Regions from separate parts of the Hymenobacter ruber genome, predicted to be linked through region 2. Evidence: riboswitches for the same ligand, from Rfam matches in the RefSeq annotation. Region 2 holds a riboswitch; the other holds the start of a gene.

Region 1 (15,426 bases), 300 kb from region 2:
GTAGAAAACGGGTAGCGGACCCAATAGTTTGCGCCGAAACAAAGGGCCGTAGCGCGAACTTTTAGTTCGCGCCCCCGCAAGCCAACCGGCGGTGCGAAAACGCGAACTAAAACTTCGCGCTACTTTCAACGCCCATTCGCACGTCTCTACACCTTATGCTGACCAAGAATTTCACCCACGTCAACGCCGCCAACCAGCCCACGATGGTGGATGTGGGGGCCAAAACGCCCACCCGCCGCGTGGCCCGCGCCCACTGCCGCGTGGTGCTGGGCGAGGAATTGCTGAGCCGCGTGCAGGCCGGCGAAATGCCCTCGCACAAAGGCCCGGTCATCCACACAGCCATCCTAGCGGGCATCATGGGGGCCAAAAAAACGGCCGACCTCATTCCCCTCTGCCACCCGCTGGGGCTGGATGATTGCAGCATCACCATCGAGCCCGATGGCCCCGATGCCCTGCGCGTGGTGTGCACCGCCGTGGTCACGGGCCGCACCGGCGTGGAGATGGAGGCCCTGACCGGGGCCACCGTGGCCGCCCTCACCATCTACGACATGTGCAAGGCGTTTTCGCACGACATTTCCATCGAAGGCGTGCAGCTCATCGAGAAAACCGGCGGCAAAAAAGATTTCCATCGCGCCGAAAATTCGTAAATTCCGACATGGATAGTCTACCAAACTCAACCGTGAAGCGGGCCAAGCACGCCGCCCTGGCCCGGCCCGACGTGGGCGAATTCGGCCGGCACGAGCTGGCCATTCTGGGCGCACCCTGCGGCGATATTCAGACGCTGGTGGCCCGACTGCTGCCGCATTTGGCCCCGCAGCTGCGCGTGGCCTACGTGGATGCCGACCACGCCGCCGGCGACGCGGCCGCCGCCGAAGAAACAGCAGGTGCCGTTGCTAAGCCGGTGCCTTACGTGGCCGATAATGGCCTCTCGGCTGAGCTGGTTGATAAAATCACCTATCGCCAGCTCAACCTGACGCGGGCGCTGGACAAGTTCTCGCAGCCCGAGCTGCTGGCCCACGAAAGCGTGGTGCTGGTGAACGGCAACCACTTCCGTGCCCGCCAGCAGGTCGTCATCGTCGACCCGCGCAAGCCGCTCGATAAGAAGCTCGACCGCCTCACCGATGTGCGCCTCATCCTCCTCGCCGAAGGCCAGACCGAGCTGCCCGCCGTGCTGCTGGAGCACCTCAGTGCCGCCCCGCTGCCGCCCGTGCTGCCGCTGGCTGACACGGCCAAAATAGCAGCCTTCATCCGGCAGTGGTACCAGCTGGCGGTGCCCGTGCTGCGCGGCCTCGTGCTGGCCGGCGGCCGCAGCGAGCGCATGCAAACCGACAAAGGCGCCCTGCACTACCACGGCCTCGACCAGCGCCAGCACACCGCCGCGCTGCTGGCCGAATTTTGCCCCGACGTGCGCGTATCCGTGCGCCCCGACCAGGCCGCCGACTTGCCCGCCGGCCTCACCGCCCTGCCCGATACCTTCCTGAACCTCGGCCCGCTGGGTGGCATCCTGTCCGCCTTCCAGGCCGACCCCAACGCGGCTTGGCTGGTGCTGGCCTGCGACCTGCCCTTCCTCACCCGCGACACGCTGGAATACCTGGTGACCAACCGGCAGCCGGCGCGGATGGCCACCTCCTTCCGCAGCCCGTGGGACGAGTTTCCGGAGCCGCTGGTCAGCATCTGGGAGCCACGCAGCTACGGGCAGCTATTGCGGTTTCTGAGCCTGGGCTACTCCTGCCCGCGCAAGGCGCTGATTAATTCCGACATCGAGCTGCTGGCTCCGCCCGCGCCCGCTGAACTGCGCAATGTGAACACGCCCGCCGAGCGCGCCGCCGCCACGCAGGAGCTAAGTCGCTAGTCTGCCAAACCGGCCTGCTGCCCGAAATAACCGCCCGCCCGGCGGTTATTTTTTTGCCCTATTGCTCAGACTATTATTTGGACAATGGGCGTTAGGGCCGCATGCTGGCACGTTTTTGAAGGATGAGCCCGCGACACGTCTTATCAATTAACCCTATTTCATCATGAAAAAGACTGCAATTGTAGCTGCCGCGCTTCTGGCCACGGCCGCTGTTTCTTCGGCTCAGGCCCAGAGCATCCGCCTCGGCCTGCGCGCCGGAGCCAACTACTCCAACCTGGCCGGCAACCTGAAAAACCAAGACACCTATAACAACAAATTCGGCTTTCTAGGGGGCGTGATGCTCAACGTGCCGCTGATTGAGGATGGTTTCCTGTCGCTCCAGCCCGAAGTGCTGTATTCGCAGAAGGGTTTCGAGAACAAGCCCACCGAATACACCGGCCTGCTCGGGGCCAAGCAGCAGCGCGAAGGCAAGGTGAACTACAACTACCTCGACGTGCCGGTGCTGCTGAAAGTGCGCGCCTCGGGTCTCATCTTCGAGGCTGGCCCGCAGTATTCATACCTGCTGAGCGCTAACAACCAGACCAAAACTACGACTACGCCCGCCCTGGGCGGCGCGCCTACCACCACCGAAACCCAAAACAAAACAGACGTAAGCGGCCTCAATCGCAACGAGCTGGGCTACTTAGCCGGCGTGGGCTACGAAGCCGAAAACGGCCTCAGCCTGAGCCTACGCTACACTGGTGCCTTTAGCGACTTCGTGAAATCCGACACCTACTTCGACGGCGACCTGAAAAACGCCCGTCACTCGGCGTTTCAGCTTTCGCTGGGATATCTGATTCCGAGCAAGTAGCGGCCGGTAGTTTGCGCTTGTCATCCTGAACGCAGTGAAGGACCTTATCACGTTGAGACAATTTGCTCAGTCGTGATAAGGTCCTTCACTACGTTCAGGATGACAGAAGTTGCTCAACCTTACGGGTGCGCCGCCACCCATTCGGTACCGTCCTCATATTCCTCGCGCTTCCAGATAGTCACCACCTGCTTCAGCGTGTCGATGATGAATTGACAGGCAGCGAAGCTCTCGGCGCGGTGCGGCGTGGCCACCGCCACCACCACGGCCACGTCGCCGAGCTCCAACGTGCCTTTGCGGTGCACCACGGCCACTTCCTGCAGCATGGGCCACTTCTCGTAAGCCTGCGCCACTACGTGGCCCAACTGCGTGAGGGCCATGCTGTCGTAGGACTCGTAGTGCAGGCGGCGCACCGGCCGCCCGCCTGACTGGTTGCGCACCGTACCGATAAAAGAGTTGACTGCCCCGGCGGTGTCGGTTTGCACGGCCGCGAGGGCGCCGGCAATGTCAATAGGCTGGTCGGTAATTGATAGGGTAGGGGTCATGCAGGCAGTAGCGCAAACTTTTAGTCCGCGAGTCAGAATATTCAGAATTGTGCGATTTACACGCGGACTAAAAGTCCGCGCTACATCAGCCGCCGGCTACGGGCGGGATGAGGGCAATTTCGTCCGTCGTGTGCAGCGGGTGGTCGTTGGCGGCGTATTCGTTGTTTACGGCTACGGCACAGCTGCGCAGGTCGCCCAGGGCAGGGTATTGGCGGCGCATTTCGGCCAGCAGCTCGCCCACTGTGGTGGGGGCGGGGGCCGGCAGTTCGATGACGGATGTGCCCACAATCTCGCGGGTGATGCCGAAGAGGGCGACTTTTAATGACATATCTTTCGACGTAAATTTTGGGGCGAAACCCGGCCGCTGACCGCGCCTGGGGCTGTGGGCTGAACACCTTTCCGCCGTCCGGGGTTTACCACAAGCCGGCTGTCTTACGTACAGCCGGGCAAAATTGGTGATAAACGTGCTTCCATCTATCTTCGCCCCGGCCACGCCGGCCGTTACGCCCCTCTTCGACCAGCACGGCCGCCCGCTGGAATACCTGCGCCTGGCCGTGACGGACCGCTGCAACCTGCGCTGCTTCTACTGCATGCCCGAAGAAGGCATCAAGTACATGCCCAAGCACGAGCTGCTGAGCTACGAGGAAATGCTGCGCCTGACGGGCCTGCTGGCCGGCCTGGGCGTGCGCAAGGTGCGCCTCACCGGCGGCGAGCCCTTCGTGCGGCGCGACCTAGTGCCTTTCATGGAGCGCCTGGCCCAGCTGCCGGGCATCGACGATATTAGCTTGACGACCAACGGCGTGCTCACTGCGCCGCACGTGCCCGCTCTGGCCCGCCTGGGCGTGAAGGCCGTGAACCTCAGCCTCGATACGCTGGACCGGGAACGGTTCTTCCAAATAACGCGGCGCGACGAGTTGCCCAAGGTGCTGGAAACCTTCCACGCCCTGCTCGATGCCGGTATTCAGGTGAAAATCAACGCTGTGGTGATGGACGGCCAGAACATCGACGCCCTCATCCCATTGGCCGCCCTCAGCCGCGACCTGCCCGTCGACGTGCGCTTTATCGAAGAAATGCCCTTCAACGGCGGCAGCCATGAAGCTGGCCCCGCCTCGCTGCCCTGGAACCACGTCCGCATCCGCCAGCACCTGGAGGACCATTTCGGCGCGCTCACGCCGGTGAGCATGGCGGCCGGGGCCACGGCTTCGGAATACACCATAGCGGGGCACCGGGGCACGGTGGGTATCATCGCGGCCTACTCGCGCACCTTCTGCGGCACCTGCAACCGCCTGCGCCTCACAGCCGAGGGCGGCATCAAAACCTGCCTCTACGACCAGGGCGTACTCGACACCCGCGCTCTGCTGCGCGGCGGCAAATCCGACGAGGAAATCGTGGCCGCGCTGTCGGCCGCTTTCCGCCACCGGGCCGCCAACGGCTTCGAGGCCGAGCGGCAGCGGCCCTTGCACCAGCTCAGCTTCGAGAGCATGGCTACCATTGGGGGATAATGTTGCTTGGTTGCGCTTAATGGCAATATTTCTAGCTGATTAGGTAGCCGCGTGAAGTCGGAAACGTTTGCTGAGCCGCAGGCATCTCTTTTCCAAAACAAGCAACTTCGCCGCGCTGGCCGGCGTTGCGACAGCTTGTAATTTGCCGAAACCGGAGCCCCGGTGCCGGCCGATTGCCGACCAGATTATTGGATTATGGATATGATTTCGCTGCCGCCGGCCGCCGGCTATATTTCCCGCAAAACCCACCGCCTGGCTGTGGGGGCGCTGTTTTTTTTGTTGGGTTTGTGCTTTGCCAGCTGGGCCTCGCGTATTCCGAGCGTGCAGCAAAAAATGGGCATTTCGGAGGCGGCGCTGGGCGGCGTGCTGCTGGCAATTCCGCTGGGGCAGCTGCTGTCGCTGCCGTTGGCTGGATGGCTGGTGGCCAAGCACGGCAGCCGCCGCGTGGTGCTGTCGGGCGTGGTGCTCTACGCTACGGCGCTGCTGGGGCTGGGCTGGGCCGGCAGTCTCTGGCAGCTGCTGCCCTGCCTGATTGTGTTTGGCGTGGGCGGCAACCTCACCAATATCGCGGTGAATACCCAGGCCGTGGGCGTGGAGCGGCTGTACCAGCACAAGCCCATCATGGCCTCGTTTCACGGGTTGTGGAGCCTGGCGGGGTTTGTGGCGGCGGCCGTGGGCTCGTTCATGATTGGGCACGCGGTGCCGCCGGGCGTGCATTTCATCTTTGTTTCCCTGTTTATCCTCACCGGGCTGGCCGTGTGCGCGGGCTATACCGTGCGCGAAGACAGCGGCGTCGACCCCGACCAGCCCATCTTCGTGAAGCCTGATAAGGAACTGCTCGGTCTGGGGGCCATTGCCTTTTGCGCGCTCATTTGCGAGGGGGCCATGTTCGACTGGAGCGGGGTGTATTTCAAGAAGGTTATTCAGGCCGATAAGGACTGGGTGGGGGCGGGCTACACGGCCTTCATGAGCACGATGGCGGCCGGCCGCTTCGGAGCCGACTGGCTGGCTCATCGCCTCGGTTCGAAGCGGGTGATTCAGCTCAGCGGCCTGCTCACCGCCACTGGTTTGAGCATTGCCGTGGCCTGGCCCATGCTGCCCACGGCGTTGCTGGGCTTTCTGCTGGTGGGCTTTGGCACGTCGGCGGTGGTGCCGCTGGTGTACTCGGCGGCGGGCAAGTCCACGCATATGTCGGCGGGCATGGCGCTGGCGGCGGTGTCCACCATTGGCTTCTTCGGGTTTCTGCTGGGGCCGCCGATTATCGGTTTTATCGCCGGGGCCACGAGTTTGCGGGTGTCGTTTGCGCTGATTGCCTTTATGGGATTGTGCGTGTCGGCGGTGGCGAGCCGGGTGCGGGTGTAGGTTTGGGGAAGTGGAGGGGAAGGAGCGAAGGGGGCATTTTCCTTATCTCATTCTCAAACATCCCATGCCGGACAATCCTCAATCCGTCATCAAATACACCTAAGACGCCATGCCCGTCGAGCAGGTGGCCGACCAGGTCTCGCGCCGCCCCATCACCGGCGATAAGATGATGCTGGCTGGCCGGCAAGAATTGCTGCCAAAAAAAGCGCCCCCGTTACTAACGGGGGCGCTTTTTTTGGCAGCAAAAGCCGTTTTTTATTGCACCTGCAGGCGAGCCGAAAGCGTGCCGCTGCGCACCAAGTAGAGCCCTGGCGCCAGCCCATCCAGGTCCAGTGACTCGGGCGATGCTTGCTGTCGAATTACCCGGCCGGTCAGGTCCAGGAGTTGCACGGCTGCGGTAGCTCCCAGCACCTGCACATGGTGTTGGGCAGGGTTGGGCACTAGCGTTAGGCGCATTGGGATGTCGGCCGACGAAGCGCAGCTGCTCGTAACCACGGGTGAGTAAGCAGCTGTACCGTCGAAGTCGACCGAGCGCAGGCGGTAATAGGCCAAGCCGGGGGCGCGCTCATCGGTGATGGTGTAGGTACCGCCCTTGTCCGAACTGCCGAGCCCGTCTACAAACCCTATCGAGCCAAAGGTTTCACCGTTTAGCGAGCGCTGCACGTCAAAGCCTTTATTATTCTTTTCGAGGGCAGTGTGCCAAGTCAGCAGCGTATTTGCGCCGTTGCACTGCGCCTTAAAATCGACCAGTTCCACGGGCAGCGGCAGCGCGCTCGCGGTGGTGCCGTTGATGCGGTAGCTGATGGCATCAACCGTTAGGTTGGCAGTTGCAAAGTCGAGGTCGCCGTCGCCATCGAGGTCGCCCAGCGCTACGCTTCGGGGGCCAAAGCTATTGCCGTTTCCTGCCAGATTAGTGACGCTTGGTGCCGTAAAGCCGTTGTTGGCGGCGTTCCGGAATAGCGTACTCACGGTTCGGCCGTCGCCGTCGCCGTAGTTCGCCGCCATAATGTCCAGCTGCCCGTCGCCATTCTGGTCACCCAATGCCACACTGATGGGTTCGCTGCCATTGCCCAGTCCGATAGAAGTTCGTCCGCTCGTGGGAAACCCACCGCCTGTGCTGAAGGTGCCGGGACCGGAAATGGCGCTCTGAAGAATGGTGACGTTGTCGGCGTCCCGGTTGGCCGTCACAATGTCCAGTTTGCCGTCGCTGTTCATATCGCCCAAGGCCACGCTATAAGGAGAGGTGCCTACCGGCACGATGACCTCTTCGTCGCCAAAATCGAAGGCTGCCGGCGACGTACCCATGTTCCGGTAAATGCCCACGGTGTTAGGCCCGTAATTAGCCGTCACGATGTCCAGTTTGCCGTCGCCGTCCAGGTCGCCCAATGCCACGTCGTAGCGCACACTGTTGCCAATGGTAAAGTCTACTTCGGGCGCAAAACTGCTCGCCGTCAGCGCGCCGCTTGATGCGGGCATGCCGTTAGCCGCAAGCGTGGCCGATGAAAAGATTACGTTGCGCAGCAGGCTGACGGTGGCCGTGTTGTTGCCGTCATACGTCATCGCCACGATGTCCAGGTCGCCGTCGCCGTCGAGGTCGCCCAGGGCCAGGCCGTAAGCGCTGTCGGCAACGTTGTATTGCTGGCTGGCGGCAAAGCTGACTGTGCCAGTTGCAGTGCCGGTATTACGAAATACGCTCACGTTGCCCGTACCGGCGTTGGCCGTCACAATGTCCAGCCTGCCGTCGCCGTCCATATCGCCCACTTCCACGGCGTAGGCAATGGCATTATTCGGCAGGGCGAGAACGGTGCGGGCCGCAAATGTCGGAGCGGCCGGCGAGCCGCTGTTGCCGAGATTGCGAAAGACGCTGACGCTGAGTTGGCTCGCCACAATGAGGTCCAGCCGACCATCACCGTCCACATCGCCCATGGTTACTCCCCGCGGGTTGGTGCCCACGTCAGCATTCTGGGTGCCGGCAAAGGTGCCGTTGCCCGTGCCGTTGTTTTGGGCGGCCACCGTAAACTGATACACTTGCGCATTGTTGCTGGCCTGGCCCAGGGAGTTGCTCACCACCGTATTGGGCACGCTCACGCTCACCACCTCACCTGCTTTGAAATATCGATTCGGAACAAGCGTGGCCGTATTGCCATTGATAACCGGGGGCTTTTTCAACGTCAGTGCCCCCCCGTACTGGTTGCTGAAGAGGCTGACATCTGTCATAGCTGCGGCAGTCATGGCCGCGTTGAAGGAGAGTGCCACCGAGCTGGCTCGGTCAACGGCCAGCTTGTTGCGCGTTGGCACGAGGGTAGCCAGCGCAAAAGGCGTTGAAGTACCCACGGTAAAAGCCGAAGTCGTAAACTGATTGGCCCCGGAAAAAGTGGTCGAGTTTGGCTGCAGGTTATCGGCCACCACCACGCCATCTATCAATACCTGCAGCTTCTGCACGTTGGTGCCGTTGAAATTGCGTTGGGCAGTGTAGAAACGCACGCGGTAAGTGCCGGTGCCCAGCGTCAGGGTCTGCTGTAGTTGGCCAGTGCCTTGCACAAAAGCCACCTGACTTCCCTGAGGCGGCGTTGCGGGCGAAAAGCCGGTTCCCTGCGCGGCAATGCCCGCTCCGCCGCTAAAAGTCCAGCTGGCACCGGTGGCCAGGTAGCCGTAGGTGCCACGGGCCAAAGGGTCCGAATTCTCGAAGCTGGCGTTGGCTATTGCCCCTGAAATGACCGTATTCCCCGTAGTGCCGCTAAGAATTTGTACCTGGTCGATGAAGGCTGTATTGTCGCCTGCGCTAACAAGTCCTTTAAAAGTAAGCACAGGGTTTGTGGCGCTGGCAGAAAGCGAACCAGTCAGTAACGTAATTAAAGTGATTATGCGAAGATGTAAAGCTGTTATCATGTGTAAAAGGTAAAATGATTATTGTTTAAGTAAAATTATAGAATTGTAGAATGAAATAAAATTATTTAATGATAAAAAATAACTTTATAATGTATTTACTGTTGATAATATTTTGATAATAAGTACAGATAATATTGCAATGCTTCAGCTTATAAAATCATATGGATAACTGTATGGATTAATTGATTGGAAAAATCCCTCTCGCAGATTTACCGTTCTATACAAAACGCTTCATTCCCCTTTCCTTGACCGAAACCCTCACCCACCGCCAGAAGATGCTCACCTTCGCCGGCATTCTGCTGGCCATGTTCCTGGGCTCCCTCGACCAGACCATTGTGAGCACGGCGCTGCCGCGCATCGTGGCCGATTTGCACGGGCTCGACCGGTTTACGTGGGTGGCCACGGCCTATCTGGTGGCCAGCACGGCGCTAGTGCCCATCTACGGCAAGCTGGCCGATATGTACTCGCGGCGCACCATCGAGATTGTGGCTGTGAGCGTGTTTCTGGTGGGTTCGGGGCTGTGCGGGCTGGCGGGCGAGTTTGGGACGCTGCCCGTGCTGGGCGATGGCATGACGCAGCTGGTGGTGTTTCGGGCCATTCAGGGGTTTGGCGGGGCGGGGCTGTTTGCCATGGCCTTCATCATTATTGCCGACCTTTTCGCGCCGGCCGAACGGGGGCGCTACCAGGGCTTTACGGGGGCGGTGTTTGGCACGTCGTCGGTGCTCGGGCCGCTGCTGGGCGGGTTTCTCACCGATAAGGGCACCGACCTAATTCCCGGCGTGGCGGGCTGGCGGCTGGTGTTCTACGTGAACCTGCCGCTAGGCCTGCTAGCGCTCTGGTTCATCATCGCCCAGATGCCGCCGCTGCGCCCGCGCACCGAACCCAAGCCGTTCGACTTCGTCTCGGCCGCGCTGCTGATGGCCGGATTGGGGCCGCTGGTGGTGGCGTTGCAGCTCAACCGGGCGCTGTACCCGTGGGCCGGCGCGCTCACGCTGGGGCTGCTGGCCGGGGCGGGCGTGGCGCTGGGGCTGTTTGTGGTGCGCAGCCTGCGGCACGAGAACCCCATTCTTAATTTCGGTTTGTTCAAAAACCCGGTGTTCCGCACGGCCAATGCGGCGCTGTTCTGCATGGGCGGCGCCTTTCTGGGCGTTATTATTTTCGAGCCGCTGTTTATGGTGAACGTGCTGGGCGAGTCGGCCACGCGGGCGGGGGCCAGCCTCATGCCGCTGTCGCTGGGCGTGGTCACGGGCTCGCTGCTGGCCGGCCAGATGGTGTCGCGCTTCGGCCACTACAAGCGCTGGATGCTGGGCGGCCTCGTGCTGCTGCTCGTCGGCCTGAGCTTGCTGGCCACCATGCCGCCCACGGTGCAATACTATCAGGTGCTCGTTTACCTGGCCGTCTGCGGCCTGGGCCTGGGGCCGACGATGCCGCTCTACACCCTGGCCATCCAAAACGCCACCGTGCCCGCGCTTATGGGCCAGGCCACCTCGGCCAGCCAGTTTTTTCGGCAGATTGGCGGGGCGCTGGCCGCTTCGGCGCTGGGGGCGGTGCTCACCTTCACGCTGGCCCACAGCCTGCCCGCCGCCGCGCAAACCACTGCCGCCCGCCCGGCCGTGGTAGCGGAAGGCCCGGTCGTGCCCGCCACCACGGCCGGCGCGTCCGACCCGGCGGTGCGGGCGGCCTTCGCCACGGCCATCCGGCGGGTGTATATGGTGGATATTCTGCTGGTGGTGGGCGGCCTGCTGCTCACGCTGCTGGTGCCGGAGCTGCCGCTGCGCAGGGACAATGAAACGGTGCCCGTGGCAGTGGAGTAGGGGCGGGGCGGCACAAAGAAGCCTGTCATCCTGAGCGCAGCGAAGGACCTTATCGCCGCTGAACGAAAGCCGTTCTAGCGTGATAAGGTCCTTCGCTGCGCTCAGGATGACGGGAAAAACTCGTAACCCGCCCCGCGTCTCGTACCTTCGCCGCGTTGGTTCTCGGTTTGATTTCCTTCAATCAGCGGACGGTTTTTCACTCGGGCTTCGGCCGGGGTAAAGATTAAAAGGGAATCGGGTGCAACTCCCGAACAGACGCGCTACTGTGAGTTTCCCGGCCTAATCAGGGCCGGAGCCGGTGGCCCCACATCAAGCCCATTGGCCCGCTGAACCCGGGCCGAGAAGGGCGGGGCCCACCCGAAACAAGTCAGGAGACCTGCCGGCCGCCGAGTGATGCTGCCCTCGCGCTTTGGGGCTGGCATCGGCGGTGCCGTGCCGCTGTGCCTCGGGCGCGGCCGGGGTGGCGTGCGGCCGGTGGCTGGCTTTCTCAGAACGGGGCTTGAACGCAAGCGGAGGCCGTTTATCACCTCTTATCCCCATTGCTCATGCTCCTGGCCGACCGCATTGCCCGCGCCGAAACGCGCATCTTCAAAGCCGTATTTCCCAACACCACCAACCACTACGACACCCTGTTCGGCGGCACCACGCTGCTGCTCATGGACGAGGTGGCCTTCATCGCCGCCACCCGCTTCTCGCGCCTGAAAATGGTGACCGTGTCCTCCGAGCGGGTCGATTTCACGCACCCCATTCCCGGCGGCTCCCTGGTGGAGTTGGTGGCCAACATTGAGCACGTGGGCCGAACCAGCCTCAAAGTGCGCGTGGAGTTATTCGTGGAGCAGATGTATTCCGACGACCGCCACAAGGCCGTCACCGGCCTGTTCACCTTCGTGGCCGTGGACGAGCACAAGCAGCCCGTGCGCATTCTGGCCGAGCAACCACTGGCCTTACCAACGCTGGTAACGCCACCTTTGGACTTGTAGTCAGCCTTGCCAATACTCGCGGTGGGGCCGTAGCGGCTAGTGCTTGCCCAGCCCCACCCAGCCGCGTTGCATGGCGTAGTAGATAGCCGTGCCCACAATCAGACCCACCAGGTAGCCATACGGCAGCCCAGCGCAGAGCAGGCCCACCAGCAACGACACCAGTAAATCGGCGCGGCTGCCGCTCACATCGCGCAACAGCGTGGCCAATGATAGCGCCTCAAACAGCAGCAGCACCCCCAGCACCGGCAGCGGAAAAATCTGCACCACCTCGGCAAAGCCCTGGCTGAAAAACAGCCCCATCACCAGAAAAATACCGCCATAAATGACCACCGAGCCGCCCGTGCGCGCTCCAAACGCATAGTGGCCCACCATGCCACCCGAGCCGTGGCACACCGGAAAGCCGCCAAAAAACGGGTTCACGAGGTTCATCAGCGCGTAGGTGAAGCTGATTTTTTTGATGGTGAGCGGCTCCCGCTCCGGGAATAAATCGCGCGCCACCTGCTTGGTGGCCAGAATGGAATTGCCGAGTGAGAGCGGAATCTGGGGCAGGGCCAACAGCACCGCGCCGGTCAGGATATCCTGCGATTGGGGCAGGTGCCAGGTGGGCAGGTGCAGCCCCACGGCCCGCTGCGCCGTAGCCAAATCGAGCTTGAACACCAGCGCATACACCACGCCCAGCGCGATGACGATGAGCGCCGCCGGCCAGCGCCGGTTGCCAAACAGCACCACCGTGACGGTAAAGGCCGCCGCCGCCAGCGCGTAGCCCGCCGCGCCATCCGAGCCCACGTACTTGGTGAGGGCCAGCGTGGCCAGCTGCAAGGCCAGCCCAAACTGGATGCCGCGCACCACGGCCTTGGGCACCAGCCGCGCCAGCGCATCAATCAGCCCGGTTATCGACAGGAAAAACATGCTGACGCCAATGGCCAGCCCCCCGCCAAAAATCACTCGCCCCGGAATTTTCTGGGCGATAACCAGCGCCGCAAAGGCCTTGAGCGGCTGCACCGGCATGGGCATCCGGTACCACAGCCCGGTAAAAACCTGCATCAATCCGAACAGAATCAGCACGCTCGCGCTGTCGATGCCCGACGCGGCAATGACCCCGATGAGCAGCGGCAAGTCGGTGCCCAGGTCGCCAAATGCGCCGGCCAGCTCGTTGCGGTCGAAGCGGATGGGCGGGCGGGTAGGGGCGGGCGGCGAAAGCGTGGGCTGCATGAGGACAAAGGTCGGGTGAAGTAGCGCGGACTTTGTAGTCCGCGAGTTCGACGGTTGGACTCGCGGACTACAAAGTCCGCGCTACTGTGGGGCGGCTTTCTCGGCCACTTCGCCCAGGTACTCGCCGCTCGTCAGGCCGCGCCGGAACCGCAACGGCCGCAGCCGCTTGCCCAGCGCTTCTACGGCCATTTCGTGGTCGAGGGCGTCCTCCGTATGGGCCAGGAACACGGTGGCCACGCCGTTGCCAATAAAGTTGGTGATGCTGCGCGCCTCCGACATAAACCTATCCACGCCCAGCAGCAGGGCCAGGCCCTCCACCGGAATCACCTTCATGGCCGTGAGCGTGCTGGCCAGCACCACAAAGCCGCTGCCCGCCACGCCCGCCGCGCCCTTGCTCGTTACCATCAGAATGCCCATCATGGTCAGAATCTGCGCCCCCGAAAGCTCGATGTGAAACACCTGGGCCAGGAACAAAGTCGAGAGCGACAGATAAATCGTGGTGCCATCGAGGTTGAAGGAGTAGCCCGTGGGCACCACCAGCCCCACCACCGGCTGGGCGCAGCCCATGCCCTCCAGCTTTTCCATCAGCCCTGGCAGGCCGGCTTCGGAGGAGGACGTGCCCAGCACAATCAGCAATTCGGCTTTGATGTATTTCAGAAACGACCACATGCCGATGCGGCAGTAGCGCAGAATGGCCCCGAGCACCAGAAACACGAACAAGCCCATGGTCAGATAAACCGTCACCATGAGCTTGCCAAGCGGCAGCAGCGTGGCAATGCCGTACTTCCCAATGGTGAAAGCCATGCCCCCAAACGCCCCAATTGGCGCGAGCATCATCACCAGATGCAGCCCCCGAAACACGTATTTCGAGCACTCCTTCAGGAAGTGAATGATGGGCTTGCGGCCCGCGTACTTGCTCAGGATAATGCCTATTACAATGGCCACGATGAGCACCTGCAAGGTCAGGTTATCAGCCAGAAAATGGCCCCAGGAAAACTCTGTGGCCCGTTTCGTGAACTCGCCTACCTTCCCGGTATCCAATTTGCCGGTGCTCACGCCTGCGCCCGGCCGCACCAGCGCCGCCACGCCCACGCCAATGAGCAGCGCCAGCGTCGTCACGATTTCAAAGTACAGCAGCGCCTTGCCCCCGATGCGCCCCACCTTCTTCAAATCCCCCATCGTGCTAATGCCAAGCGTGATGGTGAGGAAGATAATCGGGTTGATGAACAGCTTCACCACGTTGATGAACTGCTTGCCCAGCGGCTCCATCTGCACGGCGGTAGCAGGCTGGAAATGGCCCAGCAGCGCCCCGGCCACAATGGCCAGCAGCACCCAAAAGGTGAGGTTGCGGGTGAGGCGTTTGAGTGTCATAGGCAGCGTGAAAGGAGCGAAAGAACTCGCAAGAACGTCATGCAGAGCGCAGCGAAGCATCTTGCCCGCCGCCACTAATCCTTTTCGTTTTAGGATTGGTTTACTTACTGCGGGCAAGATGCTTCGCTGCGCTCTGCATGACGTTCTATAGTTTCAGCATTTACTCATGGACCCCGCCATCCTGCTCCCCGCCGCCAGCTACGAATTCGCCACCATCCAAAAAGTGAGTGGCAACGGCCCGGCCGTGTCCGCTTCCGACCAACTGGCCGCCGAAGAGCCGCTCGAAATTCGCGTGGGCTACGAAGCCAACGGCCAGCGCCAGCACCGCACGCTCTCCGTGACCATGCGCACGCCCGGCCACGATGAGGAGCTGGCCGCCGGCTTCCTCCTCACCGAGGGCATTATTCACGATAAAGCCGACCTGCTGGGCATCATTCCCTGCCCCGATGTCAAGAAAGAAGAAGAGGCCGGCAACGTGGTCCGAGCCGAACTAGCCGTGCACGTAAAAGTCGATTTCGCGGCCCTGGAGCGGCATTTCTACACCAGCTCCAGCTGCGGCGTGTGCGGCAAAACCAGCATCGACGCCGTGCGCACCGCCTCCTGCCCCGTGCTGCCTACGGCCGGCCCGCGCCTGCGCTACGCCGTGGTGCACCAGCTGCCCGAGAGGCTGCGCGCCGCCCAGGCCGGCTTCGAGCAAACCGGCGGGCAGCACGCCTCGGCGCTGTTTTCGCCGGAGGGCGAGCTGCTGCTGCTGCGCGAAGACGTGGGCCGGCACAATGCGCTGGACAAGGTCATCGGCGCGGCGTTGCTGGCCGGTTGGCTGCCGCTGCATCAGCACGTTTTGCTAGTGAGTGGCCGCGTCAGCTTCGAGCTGGTGCAGAAAGCAGCGGCGGCGGGTATTGGCGTGCTGGCGGCCGTGGGCGCGCCCAGCAGCTTGGCCATTCAGGCCGCCGAGAGCTTCGGGATGACGGTGCTGGGCTTTGTGCGCAACGAGCGGTTCAACATTTACAGCCACGGCTGGCGGCTGGGAGAAGTGTAGCAATATCTGAAAT
Region 2 (15,426 bases):
CGTCAGTACTATTCCTCATTACGCAAGAAGAAGCAAGAAGCTTAATAGCCAAAATGCTGTATGGCAACAAGCTACTTAGACGATTTTGGAGATGATGCCTTTGAGGAAATAACAACGCAAGGTGTTAAGACCAAGCCGAACGACTCTATTCCTAGTTTATCAGACCATCATCATTTCAAGCCTGTGTTTGGGCTTGATTATATTTCGTTTAGCCAAAGTGGGTTTTGCTTCAATAACCCTTCCGTTCCTGCGCTTGACTTTATCGAGTTGCTCAGATGTTGCCAAACGATAAGTCAATTTACTTATGGCGAGTTACGGGACGTATCTGTCGGTAACGCATACCACTTCCACGAAGTGGATAGGTGGAGATTGGTTCAACATGGCTTGATTGAAAAATTCCAAGCAAAGTTGTCAGGTAGAACAAAAGGCTTACCGCCAGTCTATCAATTTGCTCTGTACACAGATTCTAGTAGAGGTTCTGCTCCGCGAGTTTTAGGCTATGTTGGCAAATGGGGCATATTTTACTTGCTCTGGTTTGATTGGCTGCACGCACTTTATCCTCGCGCTGCTCCAGCCGCGCCGGTAACTCCTCCCCCGGCAAATACCTCAGTTACTCCGGTCCCGCTAGTAACCAATTCCCCGGCAGATTCTCCATCTGCTTTTCGCGCTGATGGGAAGGCGAAGCGACCTAGGTTGCCCAAGCCTGATAGTAACAATTGACCGCCCCTTTACGCGCCCCTACGCGCGTACGCGCCCCTACGCGCGCGGGTCATGCACGCGGCTACATGCGTGCGCCTGCGCGTGTTGAGGAGACCTTTTAAGTCACCTCTATGTTGCTTAGGGCTACCTAGTGTAGAAGGGCAATAAAGAGCAAAACACCTAGTAGCTGCGAGTGCCCGCCTTTAGCTTAGGCTATTGGGTGCGGGGGGTAATTAGCACCTGTCCCGGTTTAACAAAACAAGTTTGGGGCAACTAGTGAAGGGCACCTTGATTGGCTACCTAGTCAGGTAATGCAAGGCGCTTGGCTAGACTTAGAAAACACTTGTGTAATTCAACGTGTAATTAAAAACCAAAACAGCCACCTAGCAAGTGCGCTAAGTGGCTGTTAATCAATGAGCGAGAAACGAGGTTCGAACTCGCGACCCTCAGCTTGGGAAGCTGATGCTCTACCAACTGAGCTACTCTCGCGGGGATATCTTGGTGGCCCGAAATTACGCCAAAGAACCGGAATCGCAACGAAGGAAACGCAAACGGCCAACCTCACCTTTGCGGGCATCGTATGACCGGCTGATATGGCCACTCCTCCCCTCCCTCCTGCTACCCAACGCCTGGTTGGCCTGCTGCTGATATTTAGCGGCGCGCTTTTGGGGATTGGTTTACTCCTGAAAGTAGCCGTCGGGGCCTATTCCTGGAATGCGGGCAGTCCGGATAGCCCCTCGGCATTGATGCTGTCGGTGAACCTGGTAGGATTGCTGGCCAGCGGCTTGCTGATGCGCGTGGGACTGCGGATGCGGCGCGGCACCAGTGTGCACCGCAATCCCAACGCCGACGAGATACTTTAAATCCCCGGCGGCAACGCGACCTTTGCGCTATGTCATCTCCTCTGCGCATCTCGCTGGCCAAGGCCAATACCGCCACCGCCGCCCAACTCGCTGATTTGGGCCGCCAAACTTTTCAGGACACCTTCGCCGCCACCAATACCCCGGCGGATATGGCTACGTATCTGGCCGAAAACTTCGGCCCGGATATTCAGATGGCCGAATTGCAGGACCGCGAAAACACGTTTTTGCTGGCGCACATGCAGAACGAACTGGTGGGCTACGCCAAGCTACGCGATAACTCAGAGTTGGGCCTGCCCGAAGGCCAGGACGCTGCCGGCCGCCTCGAAATCGAGCGCCTGTACGTGCGCGACGACTGGCAGGGCACCGGTTTGGGCGCGGCCCTGATGCGCGGCATCCTGGCCCTGGCTGAGCAGCTGCACTGCTCGGCCGTGGTGCTGGGCGTGTGGGAGAAAAACGACAAAGCCCGGGCTTTCTACCAGCGGTTTGGCTTCCGCGAGATTGGCCAGCACGAGTTCCGGCTGGGGCAGGATGTGCAGACGGACCTGATTTTGCGCAAGGGCATGGCCGGCCGCTAAAGCGCCTATTTTTACCGAATGCCTATGCCAGCTCCTACGCACCCGCTTATCTCCTATTCTTTTCGCAGAAAGGGCATTTTGCTGGGCGCGTTTCTGAGCATATTACTGACGGCCTGCCAGCCCAAACACGAGCAAGCTGCCGAGGCCACTACCCCACCGGTGGGGCATTACGAAGGCAGCCTCAACGCCGCCGGGCAGCCCGAGGTGCGGGCCACGCTCGACATTCGCCACCCCAGCCCGGGCCACTACGAGGCCGAATTCACGGCCCCCGGCACGCTCAGCTTCGTGGCCGACACCATCGTTTTCAGCAACAACCAGCTGCGTCTGATGCGACCCGCCCGCCCCGGCCAGACCCTGGCCCTGACGCTGGACGGCGACTTCTGGCGCGGCACCCTCACCCTGGATTCCACCAAAGCCACCACCATTCTGGTGAAGCGCGGCGTGCCCACGCCCAGCACCTACCGCGCCGAGGAAGTGCCGCAGGCCACCGGCTCGGCCTGGCTGTTTACGCCCGCCGATACGGGCACGCCCGGCGCGGCCCTGGCCCTGCTCCCCGACGCCAAAACGGCACCCACAGCCGCCATTTGGGCCGATGCGCTGGCCCGCGAAGGCCTCATCGTGCTGCTGCTTCCGCCCACCGACTCGGCTACGGCCGCGGCCGAAACCCCGCGCCTTCAGGCCGCCGTGCGCCTGCTGCGCGGCACCGCCGGAGCCGACACGGCCAACGTGGGCGTATGGGCTACCGGGGCGCGGGCCTCGGCCGTGGCCCAGTTGCTGACCACCGCCGAGGCGCCGCGCGTGGCCTTTCTCATGGCCCACAACATGGCCGTAGGCCCGGCCAGCAATGCTGTGCTACGGGAGTTGCGCCGCCGCAAGCTGGCGGTACTGGGGCTGTACGGCGGCGCCACGGCCAGCCAGCGGGCTACCGCCCTGCGCAACGCCTTGGGCGGCCGGCGCGGCGGCACGGTACTGGCTTTCCGCACGGCCGGCCCCGATTTGCTGCGGCCGGACGGCGGCGCCTTTGGGCCGGGCCTGCCCGGTGCCGTGGTGGAGTGGCTTCAGGGAAAGTAGCGCCGGCCCTACTGCCTAAAAGGCCGTGTAGGTGATGTAAGCAGTGTATGCCGCGCCCGTTGCGGTAGTACCACTCGTGCCTAGCTGCAAAGTGGTTGCGTTCAATGAGTAAAGAATGCTCTTGGTTGACGCGGTGCCCGGCACGGTCAGGGTGATATTGCTTTGGTTGGCGTCGAAGGCCCAGGTACCGGCTACCGTTTGGGGGTCGGAGGCCGAACACTTGGTCGCGCCTTCGTCCTTGATATACTGGTTGGGAATGTTGAAACGGTAGAAGTTGTCGCGCTCGCAGGCGGGCATTTGCGCATAAACGTCCACTGCACCGTTGGCACCAGCCACGTCGAGCAGGTAACCGGTGATGCGCCATTTGGGCGTGCTGAGCTTATTGGCACGGGTGGCAACAGCCGTAGCCACAGGCAGCACCGTATTTTGCCCCGATACCACCGCCACGTTGGCCAGTTGGCTGGGCGGGTAGTAAGCCAGGAACTCAAACGTGGTGATGCCACCCAGGTACGTGGCGTTGAAATCCAGGTAATAGTTGCCGGGCGGGAGGCTGGGGAAAGAAAAAGCCCCGGTGCTTGTGACCGTGGCCGTGGCCGTGAAGTGGGTGGTGGCCTCGAATACGGTCACGAGTGTCGCGGCGTCGGCGGGCGTTATCGCGCCGCTCAGCGAGCCGCTGGTTTGCTGCACGGCCACGGCCGGCACCTGAGTGGTGGCCCCGGCGGCCACCACGGCCGTCACCGGAGCCGGGGCAATGTAGGTGGCCGCCGGCGCGAAGCTCAATACGTAGGAGCCCGCCGCCAGGCCCGTAAACTGATAGGTGCCGGTCGTGCTCACGGCAGCCGTGGCCATGGTACCGCCCGGGCCGGTAGCTGTGATAGTGGCAATAGCGGCAGCCGGCGTCACCGTGCCGCTGATGCCACCGGGGGCGGGCGCGGCGGGGTCTTCTTTTTTCGAGCAGGCGCTGAGCAGGAGCAGGCAGCCGGCCAGCAGCGTGCACAGGAAGCGTAAAGGATGCGTCATAGAAAGGAAAGCGAATAAAATTCAGAGGATTAAACCACCCGAAAGTTAATGCTTTACCGCAGATGTGGCCCGCCACTGGCCGCGCCCGGCGCTATAGCAGCAGCAGGCCCTTCTCGCGCAGCAAGGCCCAGGCCGGGCTTTGCAGGAAAGCTTCAAACGAGCCCTCCGATTTGGGAAAGCTGGCGGCGGCATCCTTCAGCAGCACTTTGGTATCGAAATCCTGGCTGAGCCGGGTGAGGAGCTGGTGCAGCCAACGGCCGGCGGCTTCGGTGGTTTTCACTTCGAAATCCTCGGCCTGCTCGTAGCAGGTGAGCACGGCACGGGGGGCTTTTTTGCCGGCTTCGAGGCGGATTTCGGGGGCGTTGCCGAGCCAGAACAGGCGCTGGTTCTGGCGGGCAAAATCGGGCTTATCGGGCGCCTGCAGGGCCTGCTGGATGAGGTGGCGCGGGGTGGTCGTCTTCGGAGTCTTGAAATCGAACCAGCGGGCCAGCGGCTCATCGAGGGCCACGCCGTGAAGGTAGTTATACAGCGACTTGGCCAGGCCGGGGCCAAAGGCTTCGTGGTCAGTGCCGAGCGGGTCGTCGTGCCAGAGGTCGTTCCAAGCGAAGCCGGCGGGCTCCGGGCCGATGGCGGCCACCTGGTATTTCGCTGGGTTCTTGCCCACGGGCGAGTGCGCCGTCATCGAAAAGCGGTGCCAGTAGCCGCTCTGTACCACGCCAGCCGCGAACAGCTGGCGCACCACTTCGAGGCTGTCCACGGTTTCCTGGGCGGTTTGGGTGGGGAAGCCGTACATCAGATAGGCGTGCACCATGATGCCAGCCTGGGTGAAGCCGTCCGTGACGCGGGCCACCTGCGCGATGGTCACGCCCTTTTCCATCAACGCCAACAGCCTATCCGAAGCCACTTCCAGGCCGCCCGAAATGGCGATGCAGCCCGAGGCGGCCAGCAGCCGGCAGAGGTCGGGCGAGAAGGTTTTTTCGAACCGGATATTGCCCCACCAGGTGATGGCCACGCGGCGCTTGAGCAGTTCGATGGCCAAGTCGCGCAGGGCCAGAGGCGGCGCGGCTTCGTCCACGAAATGAAAGCCGGTCTGGCCGGTTTGCTGGATGATTTGCTCAATTCTATCCACCAGCAGGGTGCTGGGGGCAGTTTCGTACCGACTGATGTAGTCCAGCGTCACGTCGCAGAACGAGCAGCGCTTCCAGTAGCAGCCGTGGGCCACGGTGAGTTTGTTCCAGCGGCCGTCGCTCCAGAGGCGGTGCATAGGGTTCAGCACCTCCAGCACCGAGAGGTACTCGGTGAGGGGCAAATCAGAGTAGTCGGGCGTGCCTACCTCGGCGTGCGGCACGTCGGGGTACGGGTGGTTGACGTATTCGATTTGCCCTTGCGCGTTGCGGAGAAAAGTTCGCTGAAGCATATTGCTGCTATCCGGAGCATAGAGCACGGGCTGTAGCTCACAATGCACATTATCAACAGCTTCGCTACCCGATACCAAGCTAGCCGGTGACGAGCTACGCTGGAATTGACCGACTGCCTGTTCTTTCAAGCCGCCCAGATATTCCAGCAGCCGCAGCCATGGCCCTTCGCCATCATCCAGCGTCAGGTAGTCGATGTAGTCGAAAAAGCGGGGCTCCTGGATGGTGCGCAGTTCGGTGTTGGGGTAGCCGCCGCCCATCACCGTCACGGTGGCGGGGCTGATTTCCTTGATGCGCTTCGCCAGCCGCAGCGCCCCGTAGAGGTTGCCGGGGAAGGGCACGGTGAAGCCCACCACCTCGGGCCGCACCCGGGCCAAAAGCGGCTCCAGCTCCTCCAACAGCATGCGGTCGAGCAGGTTGGGGGCAGCTTCGAGCTCCTGGTGCAGGGGCTCGAAGCTGGTGGCGGAGAGGGCCAGCTTTTCCGCATACCGGGAGAAGCCAAAGTGCGGCCCCACGGTTTCCTTGATGAGGTCGGCGAGGTCTTCGAGGTAGAGCGTGGCCAGGTGGCGGGCCTGGTCGGTGAGGCCCATGGTACCAAAAGCGGTTTCGAGGTCGGCCACGTTATCGAAGCGGCTGGCTTCGGGCAGGAAGCGGCCGTGGCAGATGCGCGGGGCCAGCGTGAGGTCCTTGTTCTGGAGGAAGCGGATGACCGGGCCGATGGTGGCCAAATAGCGGTTTTGGAGCCGCAGCATGCGCCGGGCGTTGTCGCTCAGCTCGAAATTTCCGACTTCAATTTCCTGAAAAACCCGCCGCAAGCCAGCCTCCGAAAACAGTCGCAGCACCAGCTGCAAGCCCATATCGGCCTGCGTCACGTCGTAGCCGCGCCCGCCCAGAAAGCCTTTTATGTAGGCCGTGGCCGGATACGGGGTGTTGAGCTGCGTGAGCGGCGGCGTCAGGAGCAGGATGCGGGGAGAATGGTTCGACACAATGGGGACTAACCCGGCGCGGCCGGCCGGGGTTCATTTCTGGCAAAGGTCGGGCCTGACGGCCGGTGGGCCGCGGGGCGCAAAACTTTCGGCTAAAATCCCTATTTTACTGCATGGAAACCTCCCCCTTACCCGCCGCCGCCGAGCGCCCCGCCGGCTGGCTCCGCGCAGCACTCATTACTGGTTTGCTGGCGGGCACGCTCGACATCACCGCAGCGTGCACCCAGTACGTGCTGATGACGCATAAGCCCGCGGTCAACGTGCTATACTTTGTGGCCAGCGGGCTGGTGGGGCAGGCAGCGTTTGGGGGCGGCCCGGGCATGGCCGCACTGGGCCTGGTGGCCCACTACTGCATTGCGGTGGCGTTTGCCGTGTTTTTGTATTGGCTGAGCCCGCGGCTGCCGGTGCTGCTGCGGCATCCGGTGCTGGCCGGCCTCAGCTACGGGCTGGTGGTGTGGCTGATAATGAACCTGGTGGTGCTGCCCAGCTCGCGGGTGGCGGTCCGGCCGCTCAAACCGGAGCCGGCGGCCATTGGGCTGGTCATTCTTATGCTGTGCATCGGGCTACCCATTGCCCTGCGCGCCGCCCGCTTCTACGGCGGCCGGCGGCCTGGGGCAAAACGCCGTTAGCGGCGGGCGCGCAGCACTTCCAGCGTTTCGCGGTGGCGCTTTTCGGCCAAATCCTGGCTGCGCGACGCCACGCCCCAGATAGCCGCCGGAATCCAGCCAATCAGCGTTATCTGAAGCACGAAGCAGAGAATACCTTTCAGCAAATGGCCGTTGACCATCATGGACAAGCCGGGCAGCAGAATAGCGAGCAACATGGGAAAAGCAGGAAGTGAGTGACGCGGCAAACCTAAATAAAAAAGGCGGCTCCCGATTAGGTAGCCGCCTTTTTTGGTGTCGAAACAAAGACTGGGGCCTTATGCCAGCGCGTCCAGCGACATGCGCTCGGGCAACATCAGGCGGCGAAACTCGCTCACGGAATAGCCCGTCACCTGGCGGAACTGGTTGCTCAGGTGCTGGCCCGAACTGTAGCGCATCTGGTCGGCTATCTGGTTCAGGGTCAGCTCGCCGTAGCTGAGCATTTCCTTCACGCGCTCGATTTTGAGGCGGATGAGGTACTTCTCGATGGTGAGGTGGGCGGTGCGCGAAAACACCTTGCTCAGGTGCGAGTAAGTGGCGGCAAACCGGTCCGTCAGGAAGGCCGAGGTGGTGAGCGGCGAGCGCGCCGTGCGCAGGTGCTCCAGGTACTCAGCCAGGGTGCCTTTGATTTGTTCGGTGAGTTGCTCGGCGCGGCCGCGCAGCAATTCGAAGCCGGCGGCGTGCAGCAGCGGGGCCAGGTCTTCGGGGTCGGCGGGGGTATTCTCGTCGAGCTCGGCCACGCCCAGCGTTACGGCTTTGGGACGGTAACCAGCGCGCTCCAACAGGTTGTGCACGGCTTCTACGCACCGGGGGCACACCATATTTTTGATGTGCAGTAGGTTAGTTTTCAATGGCTTTAACGTGTTTGGGGCCGCCGCGAGGCAGCCGGTGGAGAAATAGAACGCACTGCTGATGCGCCGGGGGATGCCCGACGGGAACGCGGAGCCGGCGTCGAGACTTCGGCCCACCCGCGCCCGAACCAATGCGCGGTGGCCCAGGTCACGAAGGGCACCACGGCGAGGAACGTAACGGCCAGCAGCCAGACCAATACGAGAAACGCAAAAAAAAGTCGACTAAAGAAATGGTCACTTACGCCGAACAAATATCCCACCAGCATTAGTGCCAGCACTAGGCTGACGCCGGCCAGCACGCCCACCCGCCGCCAGGGCCAGGCGGCAACGTGTTTCTGAAGGCGACGGTGCAACGGCAAGGGCATATAATTCGGAATTGGGAAGGTGAAAATAGGGGAAATTTTGATTCAACCCCAATCTTAGCTCACTAGCGCCAGCAGTTCGTGCTGCATGGACTGGCCATTATCGGCCTCGTACCACATATTCATGCCTTTTACTACCTGGTTGGTATGCAAAGATTTATCGCCGTGCAATTGCTGGCTCAGCCGTTGGGCCTCGGCCGGGCGCGGGCCCCAGGTGCCCAGCTCGGTGCCGGTGGCCGCGTCGTAGCGAATGAGCTTGGGGATGCTGTTTTTGCCGTCGGTCTGGTGGGTGGCCATGAGCTCGGGGTGCTCGGAGCGCAAGGCTACGTGCAGGGCGATAAGGCCCTGGCTTTCTTCGGCCAGGTGCGCCAGGATGGGCAGGGCGTGGGCGGTGTCGCCGCACCAGGTTTCGCCCAGCACCAGCCAGTGCTCGGGGCGGGGCAGGCGCCGGAGCTTTTCGACCAACGCGGGCAGCAAGGGCCGGGCGTAGACGGCATCGAGCGCCTGCTGGTTCTGGGCAGTGTAGCGGATGAGGCCCGGCAACTGCTCGGGGCCGGTGGTGCGGTGTTCGGCGGCCAGCGTGTCCATCAGCGCCCGGAACTCCGGATACGTGTAGGTGGGCCCAGGCGCGGGCAAGGAAACGGAAAGCGGATTGGACATCAGGCGGATAATGAAAAATGAGGCGGGAACACGCGGCCTGGGGCAACCTTGGGCCGGCCCGCGCCGGTACAACCGTACCCGCGCCCGGTGGTTCGGGTTGCGCGCGGGCGGGTTATTTTTCTACCTTGCGGCATCGCTTATTATTTACCCCTTCACCTTCGCTCTTTCATGTCTCTGAAAAACCTCCTCCGCCCGCTCGCCGTGGCCTGCGCCCTCACCGCCACGTTTAGCGCCTGCAGCTCGGGCACCAAAGACGGCGATACCAACGTAGAGCGCGGCTACACCAAAAAAGGCCCCGCCGCCGGCACCGACGGCGTAGCCAATGGCGACTCGGCCACCGCCGGCCTTTCCCGCGACACCACCCACCACGTTACCGGCAAAGACTTGTACAAGGCCGCTGGCGACGCCAAAGACCGCAACCACGACGGTATTGCCGACTAGTTTTACCGGCTCGGCCCCGCCGAAACCGACCCGCACAAAAAGGCCCGTACCAATGGTACGGGCCTTTTCCATTTTTGCAGAAAGAGGAAGAAAAGTCTAATGATGAGAGCTCAGGCTCCGGACCTTGCGAACGAGGAAACGCCGGACGTGGGAAAGGCTAGTTGAATACGAAGCCGTTGGGGTATTTCCCAACCTGGAAAGAGTCGATTTTGGTGCCGGTGGTGCTGTAGCGGGCCACGTAGCCGTTGGCAGCGCCCCGGGAAGAAGCTCCGTAGATAACATTGTCTTTATCGATGCCCAGGCCGTAGAAATTACGCTTGATGAGCGGCGCGGCCGGCAGAGCCGTAGCCGTGAGCGACAGCTGGTAAGTACCCGTGCCCAGCGACACGAATACGTTGTCGCCGGCCGGGTTCAGGCGCAGGTTACCATTTCGGTAGTCATTTGGAAAGGCAATATCGGTCTGAGTAGCCGGCGTGGCCGGATTGAAGCGGATAAGGTGGTCGGTGGTGGCGACATACGGGCTGCACAACACCCAGATGTTGCCGGTATTGTCCTGCACAATGCCTTTGGGGCCAGCGGGCGTGGCGATGGGGGCCTGCACCGCATCAGTAGCCGGGTTGATGACGGTGATGAAGTTGCTTTGGCTGTTGGCCACGTACACCAGACCGTTTTTGCCCAGCAGAATCTGCTCGGGCTGCACCCCCAGCCCGGTGCTGATGGTGCCCGTGATGCGATTGGTGGCCAGGTCCACAATGCTCACCGTGCCATTAGCCACGTAGCCGTTCCACTGCGTCACATAGGCCTTGGTGGCCGATACCGCTACCGAATAGCGCGGCTGCTTCAGGTGAATGCCCGCCGTGTGCCGAAAATCGGTGAGGTTAACGATATTCAGCGAGTCGCTGGCCGTCACGGTCAGGTAAGCCTTCGTGCCGATAATGGTCATCGACTGCGGGTTAGAGCCTAAGTCGCCCTGGTTGACACTTTTGTAGAGGCCGGCGCTGGTCACGGTCTTAGTAGTGGTGTTGAACAGGCTGATATCGCCATCGGGGCTGGGGAAGTTACCTTCGTTCACCACGTACACCCGCTCGCTGGGGCTGGGCAGTTCGACCTTGGGGTCATCCTTTTTGGGGTCGCAGGCGGTGAGCAGAAGGCTGCCAGACAAGGCCAGCAAGGATAGGTTCTTGAGAGAAAACATGAAGCTTATAAAAGGTGGTTTAATTGAAAATGACACGTTGAAATACCTGCCGGGCCTGGCCGCTTACCGCCAGGCTACGCGCAGGCTGAGCTGCCCGGCGCGGGGCGGCATGAGGCGGTAGGCATAGCTTTGGTAAGCCTGGTTGGTGAGGTTGGTACCCTGGAGCAGCACGGTGAAGGCCCACGCCGAAACGGGCCGAAACGTGTAGCCCAGGTTGGCATTGAGCAGCAGGTAAGACGGCAGAAACTCCTGGGCGTCGGCGGTGGTGTAGCGGTAGCCGGTGAGCTGCAATGCGGCTCCGCCCTGCCAGCCCCGCCAGGTATGGTCGCTGCTGAGGGTGGCGGCGTGCAGGGGCACATAAGGCAGCTGCACGCCCACGGGGTCGGGGTCCTGCGCGTAGCCTGCCAGCTTGCGGGCCTGGGTGAACGTGTAGGCCACCCGCACCCGCATGCCGTGGATGGGCCGCCGCCACCGGATTTCGGCGCTGGCTTCGAGACCCTGGGTGCGCACCTGGCGCAGGTTCTGGGGCGAGTAGCTGCCCGCGTATTCGGCGGCGGGCAGCCACTGGACCCAGTTTTTCACGGTTTGGCGGTAGGTCGTGACTTCGGCCTCCCACTGCACCGGCGCGGGCTGGGCAGGCTGGCCCTTGTAAGCCAGACCGGCCTCGTAGCCTTCGCCGGTTTCGGGCAGCAGGTTGGGGTTGCCGCCGGGGCTCCAGTAGCGCTCGTTGAGGGTGGGGACCCGGTAGCTGCGGGCCGCGCTGGCCTTGGCGGTGAGGTGATGGGCGGGGCGCTCCAGCAGCGCCCACTCGGCCCCCAGGGCGGGTAGTATGGGCGGTTTCTGTCCCGGCAGCAGGGCCTGGCGCAGCTGGGCGCTCAGGTGCAGGCGGGCAAAAGGGTCGTAGCGGGCCAGCAGGAAACCCGCGCTCCGGTACTCGCTCAGGTTGCGGCCGTAGTCAGAAATGCGGGCGTCGAACCGCTGGGTTTCCAGGCCCGCGTGCAGGCCGAGCTGACTGGTGAGCTGGGCCGTGTATTCGGCCTGTGCCTGGGTGGTGTACACCCGCGACGGGCTGCTGAGGTCATCGTCCCAATAATCGAGGCCGTCATCAAACCAAGCCCCGCGCACCGCCCAGCTTTGCCGGGCCGAGATGGTGTGCCGGTAGCCCAGCAGCACGCGGCGGTTGCGGTCGCGCTGCATGGCGTGGCGGTTGGCCGTGCCCAAGCTGGGCTGGATTTCCCGCTCAGTATCGGTCAGCCAGACCGAGGCCAGTACTTCGCCCGCCGTGCCCACCCGCCAGCCCAGGTCCTCGGCCACGCTCCACTGGTGGCGCAGGGCGGCATTTACCAGCCGCCGGGTGCGGCCGGTGCCGGGCTCCGCGTAGGCAAAATCGTTTTGCGCGGTGCGGGCCGAGGCCGTTACCTGCGCGGCCACCCGCTCGTTGCTGAAACCGGCTTCCACATTGCCGCCCCACAGGCCGAAGCTGCCCGCATCGGTCTGGGCGCTGGCCCAGCCCTGGCGGCCCCAGCGCAGGGGCGACGACAGCAGCACGGCTCCGCCCACCGCGCCGCTGCCAAAGGCCGCGCCGCCCGGCCCCAACTGCACCTCCACTCGGCTGCTGGCACTGGCGGGCAGGGTAGCAAAGTCGGATTCGCCCAGGGAGGGGGTGCTGATATTGAACCCGTTCCAGAGGACGGCCGTGTGGCGCGACGCCGTGCCCCGGATGGTGATGGTGGTGAGCTGGCCCGGCCCGTAAGTCTTGAAATAGATGGGGTTGCGGGCGGCCAGTACGTCGGCCAGCGTGCCGCCGCGCTGCTGGCTGAGCGTGGTGGAATCGACCAGAAGCCGGCGGCTGCCGACGCCAAACCGGGCGGGGCGACTGGCGCGCACCTGCACGTCGGACAGCGGATGCACGACGTCCGTCAGGCTGGTCCCGGCTGGCGGCGGCGCTACCTGCGCTCCCGCCAACTGGCTCAGCAGCAGCAAGCCCGGCACCAGGCAAACACGCCTGAACAATAAAAAAAACTGCATCCGAATCAAATTTTCCAGGAGAAAATTCGATTCAAAATCTACCGTCAGTCGCCTTCAAGCTGAAGAAAACCAGCGCCAGACCGAGGCCGAAAAACAGTTGTAAAACGGGCCTGCCGAAACCGGCCCCTGTTCTCTTTCTCCATTCGTCCTCCGCGAATGCTGAACCTGTGAATGTCCGGGCAGGTCTCCTGGCTTGCTCCGCCGAACGGGCCGCCTTCCCATTCAGTCAGTTGAAAATCAACCGGTAAACAGTGGCATTCGTGGCCCGCTCCGATGTGAAGCGTACAGTTGCGGGGACAGCTCCGGCATTGAACCGGATTCCCTTTTCAGCCGCGCCCCGCGCTTGGGGTCTGGCACCTTGACGGCGCAAAGGTACGGCCGACGCGCTAATCAGCGACGCAGCGTGAAACCAACGAAGTATTGGTGGTCGCTCAGGTTGTTCAGGGCGAGGTGCGTACCGAAATCGAGTTGGAGGTTATCGGTGACTTTAATAATGGGGGCAATGTTGGTAGAGGCCTGCCAGCGGCGCTGCTCGGTGTTCCACTGGGTCACCCCTTCGATGACGACGCCCAGCTTTTTGGCGAAGTCCCATTCTATGGCCGCCGAAGGCATAAGGCCGAGGTAGCGGCGGTCCTGCTCGCGGTCGTAGTTGAGGTCGGTTTCGAGTTGGGCTTCGAGGTTGATTTCGTCGCTCAGCTCCACATCGATGGGGAGCACGACGCCGTATTCGGTGCCGCCGTCGCCCACGGGGCCGCCAGTGGGCAGGCGCACGTAGCCGATGACGGACATGGCCAGCCTACCGTCCTGGTCGTCGCCGAGGAAGTTGTGCTTCACGCGCACCGTCACGTCGCCGAAGCCGGCGTGGCGCTCCTGCCAGTCATCGGTGCCGGTGGGGCGCTGCTTGGCAATGCTGTAGATGGGCACTTCAAGTTGCACGTCGGTGCGGCGGCTCAGGCCCAGCTTGAGCATGGTATAGGCCGCGTGCAGCTCGCGGGTTTGGTCGTCGTTGCCGGTGCCGCCGTTCAGCAGGCGCAGGCCATCCACTTCCAGTTGGGCGTGGCCGGCATCCACGGTGAACGGGCTTTCGGTGATGCCGGGGCGGTCGGGCTGGAGCTCGCGCAGGCGGTTGCGCGGCACCGGCTTGCGCCAGCTGAAATGAGCCGAGTCGTAAGGAGAAGTTTTGGCCGGAGCTTGGGCGTAGCCAAGTACGGGAAACAGGTAAGCAAGCCAGAAAAGGTGTTTCATGAGCGCCTGTACGGGCCGGCGGGCGCAACGACTAAAATGGCAACACCACTTTCACGCCCACGTTGCGGCCGGGGTTGTAGATGCCCGAGCGGCCGTTGGGCGCGGTGGCGTAGTATTCGAAGTATTTCAACCGGTTGAGGTGGGCCTGGTAGGCGGTGTCGAACACGTTATCAACCTGCACGATGAGCTGCACCACCGGCCGGCCGCCGGGAGTGGCCAGGGTGGTGCCCGCGCCCAGGCCCAGCAGGGCGTAGCCGGTGGTGGCAGTTTCGGTGTTGTCGAGGGCGTAGAAATGATTCTGACTGGCGCTGCCGTCCACCGTGGCCCGGAAATAGGTGCCCGTGAGGCGGCCTTTGCCAGTAGGCAAGGTGGCGCGCACTTCGGAGCGGGCCCGCAGTGGCGGGATGAGTGGGAGGTAGCGGGCGGCTTCGCCCTGGCGTTCGAGCAGGCTGGCGTCGGCGTTCTGGCCGTTCACGAATGCCACGCTATTGTTGAGCGCCAGCCAGGGCAGGGCGGCGGGCCGCCAGTTCAGGCTGGCTTCCAAGCCGAAGAGCCGGGCGGCGGATTGCTGGAACTGGTAGGTGGTATTGCCGGGCACGATGACGACCGGCTGACCGGCCTCGTTCAGCAAACGGCCCTGGTAAATGAAGTTCTGGACGTAGTTGTGGAATACCTCTACCGAGGCATCGAGCGTGGTTTGGTGCCAGAGCACACCCACGTCCTGTTGCCAGCTGAACTCGGGCCGGAAGCTGCGGTTGCCGAGGTACACGATGTGGGCGCCGGGGTCGAGGCCGTTGGAACCGATTTCGGGGATGTTGGGGGCGCGGTAGCCCCGGGCCAGGTTGGCGCGGAGCGTGAGTTGTTCAGTAGCCACAAAGCTCACTCCTGCACTGGCCGACACGCCCTGGTAACGCTGCCGAAACGCCGGAAACGGCAGCTCCGCTCCCACCGCGCCGGGGCCGGCCGTACCCGCAAAACCCGTGGCCGGGTTGGGCGCCAGGTAGAAGTCGTTCCAGGTTACGAGGCGGGTATCGTAGCGCAGGCCGCCGCTTAGCTCCAGCTTGCCCAGGGGCTTTTTCAGGAGCAGGAAGCCACCCGCATCCAGCAGGTTGTAGTCGGGAATGGGGAAATCGGTGGCGTTCTGGTGGCGGTTGAGCTGGCCCATGCCGTTGCTGCCGAGGCTGATTTGCAGGCCCTGCCAGTCGGGCAGGTGGTAGCGCACATCGTAGGTATAGGTGGTGAGGCGCAGGGCCAGGCCGGGCTGGGCGGGCGCGGTGGGGTGGTTGAATTCTTCCCGCGTGTTCTGCTGCGCCCCCAGCAGCAGGTGCAGCTCGCCGCCGCCAATGTGGAATTGAGTTTTGGTGAATACCC

Evidence for each region. Region 2 has a riboswitch for cobalamin ahead of ACYVM5_RS06650 (TonB-dependent receptor). Riboswitches for the same ligand answer to the same signal wherever they lie in the genome.
Region 1: linked by a shared signal. The riboswitch ahead of ACYVM5_RS05345 (acyl-CoA thioesterase) and the one ahead of ACYVM5_RS06650 (TonB-dependent receptor) in region 2 are both predicted to bind cobalamin.

What each region holds. Positions count from the first base shown of each region.
Region 1 covers NZ_BAAGQX010000002.1:1,103,194-1,118,619, reverse strand. Annotated here, with positions in the region: gene moaC (cyclic pyranopterin monophosphate synthase) at 156-647, shown strand; gene ACYVM5_RS05385 (NTP transferase domain-containing protein) at 656-1,852, shown strand; gene ACYVM5_RS05380 (porin family protein) at 2,016-2,702, shown strand; gene ACYVM5_RS05375 (molybdenum cofactor biosynthesis protein MoaE) at 2,822-3,244, opposite strand; gene ACYVM5_RS05370 (MoaD/ThiS family protein) at 3,330-3,572, opposite strand; gene moaA (GTP 3',8-cyclase MoaA) at 3,709-4,746, shown strand; gene ACYVM5_RS05360 (MFS transporter) at 4,948-6,108, shown strand; gene ACYVM5_RS05355 (FG-GAP-like repeat-containing protein) at 6,364-8,916, opposite strand; gene ACYVM5_RS05350 (MDR family MFS transporter) at 9,243-10,811, shown strand; cobalamin riboswitch at 10,984-11,209, shown strand; gene ACYVM5_RS05345 (acyl-CoA thioesterase) at 11,357-11,791, shown strand; gene ACYVM5_RS05340 (putative sulfate/molybdate transporter) at 11,828-13,003, opposite strand; gene ACYVM5_RS05335 (cation:dicarboxylase symporter family transporter) at 13,085-14,374, opposite strand; gene fdhD (formate dehydrogenase accessory sulfurtransferase FdhD) at 14,541-15,413, shown strand.
Region 2 covers NZ_BAAGQX010000002.1:1,402,898-1,418,323, forward strand. Annotated here, with positions in the region: gene ACYVM5_RS06575 (Panacea domain-containing protein) at 1-45, shown strand, start outside; gene ACYVM5_RS06580 (hypothetical protein) at 61-720, shown strand; tRNA gene ACYVM5_RS06585 (tRNA-Gly) at 1,116-1,188, opposite strand; gene ACYVM5_RS06590 (hypothetical protein) at 1,293-1,562, shown strand; gene ACYVM5_RS06595 (GNAT family N-acetyltransferase) at 1,592-2,137, shown strand; gene ACYVM5_RS06600 (dienelactone hydrolase family protein) at 2,162-3,208, shown strand; gene ACYVM5_RS06605 (lipocalin-like domain-containing protein) at 3,224-4,228, opposite strand; gene ACYVM5_RS06610 (B12-binding domain-containing radical SAM protein) at 4,320-6,629, opposite strand; gene ACYVM5_RS06615 (hypothetical protein) at 6,743-7,258, shown strand; gene ACYVM5_RS06620 (hypothetical protein) at 7,255-7,452, opposite strand; gene ACYVM5_RS06625 (helix-turn-helix domain-containing protein) at 7,552-8,124, opposite strand; gene ACYVM5_RS06630 (hypothetical protein) at 8,130-8,489, opposite strand; gene ACYVM5_RS06635 (thioredoxin family protein) at 8,544-9,146, opposite strand; gene ACYVM5_RS06640 (hypothetical protein) at 9,315-9,587, shown strand; gene ACYVM5_RS06645 (DUF5074 domain-containing protein) at 9,745-10,749, opposite strand; gene ACYVM5_RS06650 (TonB-dependent receptor) at 10,846-12,795, opposite strand; cobalamin riboswitch at 12,972-13,186, opposite strand; gene ACYVM5_RS06655 (transporter) at 13,201-14,055, opposite strand; gene ACYVM5_RS06660 (TonB-dependent receptor) at 14,087-15,426, opposite strand, start outside.